DNA from 2 places in the Romboutsia lituseburensis genome. Region 2 is predicted to be linked to the other one. Evidence: a T-box and tRNA genes for the amino acid it is inferred to sense, from the RefSeq annotation. Region 2 holds a T-box; the other holds one or more tRNA genes.

Region 1 (3,394 bases), 3.5 Mb from region 2:
GTCTAAGACAATTACCAGAACTTATTTTTAAATTAGATATTCCTCAAATTATGCCTGTTATGAGCGCATTATTTTTATCTATAATTTTAGGACTTGCAATAACTTGGACAAAAGCTGATCTGTTTGAAAAATTATTAGATCAGTTCCAAAATATAGTTTTAAGTTTAGTTAATAGAGTGGTTATTCCTTTATTACCATATTTCATAGCTACAACTTTCGCATCTCTTGCTTATGAAGGTTCTATAACTAATCACTTACCTGTATTTATAAAAGTTATAGTTATAGTTTTAATTGGTCATTTTATATGGCTTGCATTGCTTTATGCAGTAGGCGGCGCTATATCTGGTAAAAACCCTATGGAAGTTTTAAAACATTATGGACCAGCTTACTTAACTGCTGTTGGAAGTATGTCCTCAGCTGCCACTCTTCCTGTAGCTTTAGAATGTGCTAAAAAATCTAAAGTACTAAGAAAAGATATTTTAAACTTCTCAGTTCCACTATGCTCTAATATACATCTTTGTGGATCTGTTTTAACAGAAGTATTCTTTGTTATGGTAGTTTCTCAAATATTATACGGTAAACTTCCAAGTGTATCATCTATGGTAGTATTTATAATTTTATTAGGTGTATTTGCTATAGGTGCACCTGGTGTCCCTGGAGGTACAGTAATGGCATCTCTAGGACTTATAACTAGTGTTTTAGCATTTAATGAAACAGGTACTGCTCTTATTTTAACTATATTTGCATTACAAGATAGTTTCGGTACAGCTTGTAACGTTACTGGCGATGGAGCATTAACACTTATGCTTACTGGTATAGCCGATAAGAAAAATATACAAAGTGAAGAAGAATCTGTGGAATTTTAATAAAAAAGCCTTTGGTGTTTATACCAAAGGCTTTTTATTTTATAATTTTTATTATATAAAAATAAAAACTCTTAGACATAATCTAAAAGTTTAATTGGTGAGCGCACAGGGATTCGAACCCCGGACACACGCCTTAGAAGGGCGTTGCTCTATCCAGCTGAGCTATGCACCCATATTTTTATGGAGCTAGTGATAGGAATCGAACCTACAACCTGCTGATTACAAGTCAGCTGCTCTACCGTTGAGCCACACTAGCATCTTGGCGGGAATAACAGGATTCGAACCTGTGACCCATTGATTAACAGTCAATTGCTCTACCAACTGAGCCATATTCCCACAATTGGCGGAGAGGGTGGGATTCGAACCCACGGTGCCGTTAAGCATCACTGGTTTTCAAGACCAGCTCCTTAAACCACTCGGACACCTCTCCGTACTTGGTGATCCATCCGCGACTCGAACGCGGGACACCCTGATTAAAAGTCAGGTGCTCTACCGACTGAGCTAATGGATCATAATATTAAATTGGTGAGCGCACAGGGATTCGAACCCCGGACACACGCCTTAGAAGGGCGTTGCTCTATCCAGCTGAGCTATGCACCCACATTTTTATGGAGCTAGTGATAGGAATCGAACCTACAACCTGCTGATTACAAGTCAGCTGCTCTACCGTTGAGCCACGCTAGCATTTTGGCGGGAATAACAGGACTCGAACCTGTGACCCATTGATTAACAGTCAATTGCTCTACCAACTGAGCCATATTCCCACAATTGGCGGAGAGGGTGGGATTCGAACCCACGGTGCCGTTAAGCATCACTGGTTTTCAAGACCAGCTCCTTAAACCACTCGGACACCTCTCCGTGCTTGGTGATCCATCCGCGACTCGAACGCGGGACACCCTGATTAAAAGTCAGGTGCTCTACCGACTGAGCTAATGGATCATAAATATTAAATTGGTGAGCGCACAGGGATTCGAACCCCGGACACACGCCTTAGAAGGGCGTTGCTCTATCCAGCTGAGCTATGCACCCACATTTTTATGGAGCTAGTGATAGGAATCGAACCTACAACCTGCTGATTACAAGTCAGCTGCTCTACCGTTGAGCCACGCTAGCATTTTGGCGGGAATAACAGGACTCGAACCTGTGACCCATTGATTAACAGTCAATTGCTCTACCAACTGAGCCATATTCCCACAATTGGCGGAGAGGGTGGGATTCGAACCCACGGTGCCGTTAAGCATCACTGGTTTTCAAGACCAGCTCCTTAAACCACTCGGACACCTCTCCGTACTTGGTGATCCATCCGCGACTCGAACGCGGGACACCCTGATTAAAAGTCAGGTGCTCTACCGACTGAGCTAATGGATCATTGTTTATTGTTTTGTTAAGTTCTCACTTGCAAAGACTATTATAGTTATATTTTTTAAATTCGTCAATACATTTTTTCATATTTTTTATATTTTTTTCATTTTTTTTCCTTAAATACCTTTATTTTTAATAATTTCAGCTTTTTAATTTTTTACAATTTTTTTATTTATATTCACTAATATTTAAAATTTATTTTAGCTTTATGTTTATTTTTAATCTTGCTTACCAAACTTATAACTAAAAGTTCCATCACACTTATTATAACTATAGTTCCTCCTGGAGCTAAATCAAAATAGAAAGAAATTATTACGCCTGATATTATGGCAACTTCTCCAAATAAAATCGAATAAAACATTGCGTTTTTAAAGCTTCTAGCTATTTGTATACTCGTTGCAACAGGTATAGCTATTAACGATGAAACTAATAATACACCAACTATTCTTAATGTTATTGTTATACTTGCAGCTACTAAAACCATAAAAATAGTATTTATAAATTTAACAGGTATTTTAGAGAATTTAGCATTATCTTCATCAAAAGTTATAAATAAAAGTTCTTTAAAAAATAATGCTATAAAGAATACTATAACCAAAGCGGTTAAAGTTATTATAACTATATCTTCTTTATTTACTGTAGCTATACTTCCATACATAAATGAAAACAAATCAAAGTTTACATTTGACATACTTATTAATATTCCTGATATACCTACACCTAAAGCCATGATTATGGCAATGGATAAATCTGCATATTCCTTTAAATTCGTTCTTAATCGGTCTATTAAAATAGCGGCTAGACTTGATGCAATTAATGACCCTAAAATAGGATTTACACCAAATAATGTAGCACCACAGATTCCAGATAAAGCTATATGAGATAAACTATCTCCTATTAAAGATAACCTCTTAAACACTATAAACATTCCCATAAGAGGGCATATAAACCCTACTATAGCAGATGCAAATAATGCTCTTAACATAAAATCATATTGAAAAATTTCCAAACTACTTCCTCCCAAATTCTAATTACTAAAAAAATCTAACATCATATTTTTACTTATATCACTTTTTGCATTTTGTATAAACTTTATATTGTGATTTTTAATTAATACAAGATTCTTTACTTCTTCTTTAACAATAAATAAATCATGTGAAACTATA
Region 2 (3,394 bases):
ATTTGATTTTATAATACTTATATATCTTTATCAAGATATTTTACATATGTTTTACATATTTTTTTCAGTTTAATCATGTATATTCAGCTACATTTTAAATACTTTTATCATATTTAATTAATTTTATATTCGCTTCGCTCATAGAGCCAACGACTTCGTCCATTGCTCTTAAAATATCATTTTTTACGCTAGACACAATGTATGACATCACTCAGCTACAGTAATTATTAACATATTCTAAATCCTTAAACGTAAAAAAACACACCCTTTAAAGGGTGTGGTCTATATTTAAAATTCTTTATTAGAATTCTGCATTCTTTGGAGTTCTTGGGAATGGTATTACGTCTCTGATATTTGACATACCAGTCATATACATTATGATTCTTTCAAATCCTAATCCGAATCCTGAGTGAGTAGCTGTTCCGAACTTTCTAAGTTCTAAGTACCACCAGTAATCTTCTTTGTTTAATCCCATTTCTTCTATTCTTTCAAGTAATTTATCTTCTCTTTCTTCTCTTTGAGATCCTCCAACTATTTCTCCAACTCCTGGAACTAATAAGTCCATAGCTCTAACAGTTTTTCCATCTTCATTCATTCTCATGTAGAATGCTTTTATATCTTTTGGGTAGTCAGTAACGAATACTGGAGCCTTGAATATCTCTTCTGTTAAGTATCTTTCATGCTCTGTTTGAAGATCATCTCCCCAATTAACTGGATATTCAAACTCATGACCTGATTCTTGTAGCATTTCTACAGCTTTTGTATAAGAAAGTCTTGTAAATTCAGAATTTACTACATTGTTTAATCTTTCTAATAATCCTTTATCTATGAAGCTATTGAAGAATTCCATTTCTTCTGGAGCATTTTCCATTACGTAGCTTATTACGTATTTTATCATGTCTTCAGCTAATTCCATGTTATCTTCTAAGTCAGCAAAACATATTTCAGGCTCTATCATCCAGAATTCTGATGCATGTCTTTGTGTGAATGAGTTTTCCGCTCTGAAAGTTGGCCCAAATGTATAAACATTTCTAAATGCAAGTGCCATTATTTCAGCATTTAATTGACCACTTACTGTTAAGTTTGCTTCTTTTCCAAAGAAATCTTTAGAGTAATCTATTTTTCCTTCTTCAGTTGTTGGGATGTCTTGTAAATCCATAGTAGTTATTCTAAACATTTCTCCAGCACCTTCACAGTCACTTCCTGTTATGATTGGAGAATGTGCATATACAAAGTTTCTATCTTGGAAGAACTTGTGTATAGCATACGCTGCTAAACTTCTTACTCTGAATACCGCAGAGAAAGTGTTACTTCTTGGTCTTAAGTGAGCTATTGTTCTTAAGTATTCTAATGTATGTCTTTTCTTTTGTAGTGGGTATGAACTATCAGATTCACCTTCTACTACTACATTAGTTGCATGTATTTCAACTGGTTGCTTAGCACCTTCTGTTGAAACTAATTCACCTTCTACTAATATTGATGAACTTATTGGTAATTTACCTATTTCTTTGAAATTTTCTAATTTATCTTCAGCTATTACTATTTGCATATTTTTAAAGAAACTACCGTCATTTAATTCTATGAATCCGAAGTTTTTAGATGTTCTAGATGTTCTTATCCATCCAGCTACTTTTACAGTTTTTCCTACGTACTCTTCTTTGCTTCTGTATAATTCTTTTACAGTTAAAAATTCTTGTTGCATTTTAATTCCTCCTCATTAATTTAAGTAATTTTTCGAACTATTTTATATACATTTTTTTATGAATGTGATTTTTAGTTCTTAAATATTAGTTTTGATGTATAAGGATGTAGCTTTATATAATAAAAAAGCCCCTCATCCCTATAAAAAAGGGACGAAAGACTTGTTATTCTCTCGCGGTACCACCCTAGTTGCCAAATATTTGACCTCTTAGTTAAGCATTGCTTACAGTCTGTAACGGGACCTCCCGTCTAAGCCTACTCTCATTTGATTTCGGTTAGAGACTCCGAGATGTTCTTCAATATAAATTTCGTACTGAGCTTGCACCATCCTCAATTCGCTAAAACTACCTTTTATATTTACTCTTCTCTTCATAGTCTTTGCATTAATAGTATTTCAATTATTTAAGAAGATTATACCAACTTATATTTTTTAAGTCAATGCTTTATTTTTTTAGTTTTATCTTATTTTATGCTATATTTTCCATACATATTTTTTATTTTTTTAACCCTTTACTTGTTTTTTTTAAATAAAACATTGATAATACAATTTTGTATAATTATATAATAAACTAAAAATGATATTATACTAAATATATTTATTTATATATTTTGTTATATTTTCTTTTATATTTCTTTTTTTGTATATCATTTTCAAAAGCTAAATCTAAACATCTATCATCGAGCATGATATAACATATTTTTTTATTTTTATTTATTATAAAATAGTGTCCCATACTTTTTACATTAAGACCCACTTCATGACCACATAAATGTAATATTAGATTTTTATAATCTATATCATTTACTTTACAATGTAAGTAATAATGGAGAATCCTTTCATCATCTTCTAAATTATATTCTTCATTATCTTGTATTGTTATGCAATTTAAATTTTTTATAAGTTTTTTATTTTTTACATAGTTTCTAATTCTTACAGACTCTTTATTTATATTATCTTTTTCTTCATACACATTCATTATAAGTATAATATCATCGTCTTTTTCATAAATATCTTCAAATATTTCAAGAGCCTTATTATAACAATATCCTATATATCTTTTATCATCAGTAAAATATTTATAACATAATTCTATAGTTAATATGTGTTTTCCCTCTTCACCTTTAAGTTTTAATATAGGAAATTCATTTTTAATATATTCTCTAAGTGAATTCATTTTATTTCCCCCTTTTTATTACTTTAAGATATTAAAAATAAATTTTAGAAAAATTAAAGTAAAAATTTATTTTTACTTTAATAAATAATATTTTACATAAAAAAAGTAGCAAAATAAATATTTATTTTGCTACCTTTCTAACTAATTAACTTGTTTTATGAAGTCTTCTTGTGAAGATGCTGTTACTAAGTCATCTTCTACATATCCTACAAATTCACTGCCGCATTCACCTATACACATATCTTCTACTTCTTTTCCTAATAGTGCATTTTTTAAATCATCTATACTCATTCCAGAACACATTGAACATACTTTTATCATAACTAAATACCTCCTAAATTTTTGTTTAACTAAGTTGTCTTTTACATTAATATATATACACCACAATTAACTTTTTAAACAAAAAAGTTAAAATTAAATTATTTTTTTTATTTTATTAAATTTAATTTATAGTATTCGTTTAATCCTTAAACTTTACCAAATATAATATTAAAAATTACTGCCTTTTGATTATTTTT

Evidence for each region. The T-box of region 2 lies ahead of asnS (asparagine--tRNA ligase). A T-box ahead of a tRNA ligase gene usually reads a tRNA of that ligase, here a tRNA-Asn.
Region 1: it has a tRNA-Asn gene. The T-box ahead of asnS (asparagine--tRNA ligase) is inferred to sense a tRNA for this amino acid. The anticodon was not compared.

The regions. Positions count from the first base shown of each region.
Region 1 covers NZ_JANQBQ010000001.1:168,652-172,045, reverse strand. Annotated here, with positions in the region: gene NWE74_RS00875 (dicarboxylate/amino acid:cation symporter) at 1-866, shown strand, start outside; tRNA gene NWE74_RS00870 (tRNA-Arg) at 962-1,038, opposite strand; tRNA gene NWE74_RS00865 (tRNA-Thr) at 1,048-1,122, opposite strand; tRNA gene NWE74_RS00860 (tRNA-Asn) at 1,127-1,202, opposite strand; tRNA gene NWE74_RS00855 (tRNA-Ser) at 1,208-1,296, opposite strand; tRNA gene NWE74_RS00850 (tRNA-Lys) at 1,302-1,377, opposite strand; tRNA gene NWE74_RS00845 (tRNA-Arg) at 1,390-1,466, opposite strand; tRNA gene NWE74_RS00840 (tRNA-Thr) at 1,476-1,550, opposite strand; tRNA gene NWE74_RS00835 (tRNA-Asn) at 1,555-1,630, opposite strand; tRNA gene NWE74_RS00830 (tRNA-Ser) at 1,636-1,724, opposite strand; tRNA gene NWE74_RS00825 (tRNA-Lys) at 1,730-1,805, opposite strand; tRNA gene NWE74_RS00820 (tRNA-Arg) at 1,819-1,895, opposite strand; tRNA gene NWE74_RS00815 (tRNA-Thr) at 1,905-1,979, opposite strand; tRNA gene NWE74_RS00810 (tRNA-Asn) at 1,984-2,059, opposite strand; tRNA gene NWE74_RS00805 (tRNA-Ser) at 2,065-2,153, opposite strand; tRNA gene NWE74_RS00800 (tRNA-Lys) at 2,159-2,234, opposite strand; gene NWE74_RS00795 (metal ABC transporter permease) at 2,410-3,237, opposite strand; gene NWE74_RS00790 (metal ABC transporter ATP-binding protein) at 3,256-3,394, opposite strand, start outside.
Region 2 covers NZ_JANQBQ010000001.1:3,620,973-3,624,366, reverse strand. Annotated here, with positions in the region: gene asnS (asparagine--tRNA ligase) at 302-1,702, opposite strand; T-box leader at 1,847-2,083, opposite strand; gene NWE74_RS17455 (DUF3885 domain-containing protein) at 2,298-2,876, opposite strand; gene NWE74_RS17450 (hypothetical protein) at 3,018-3,197, opposite strand.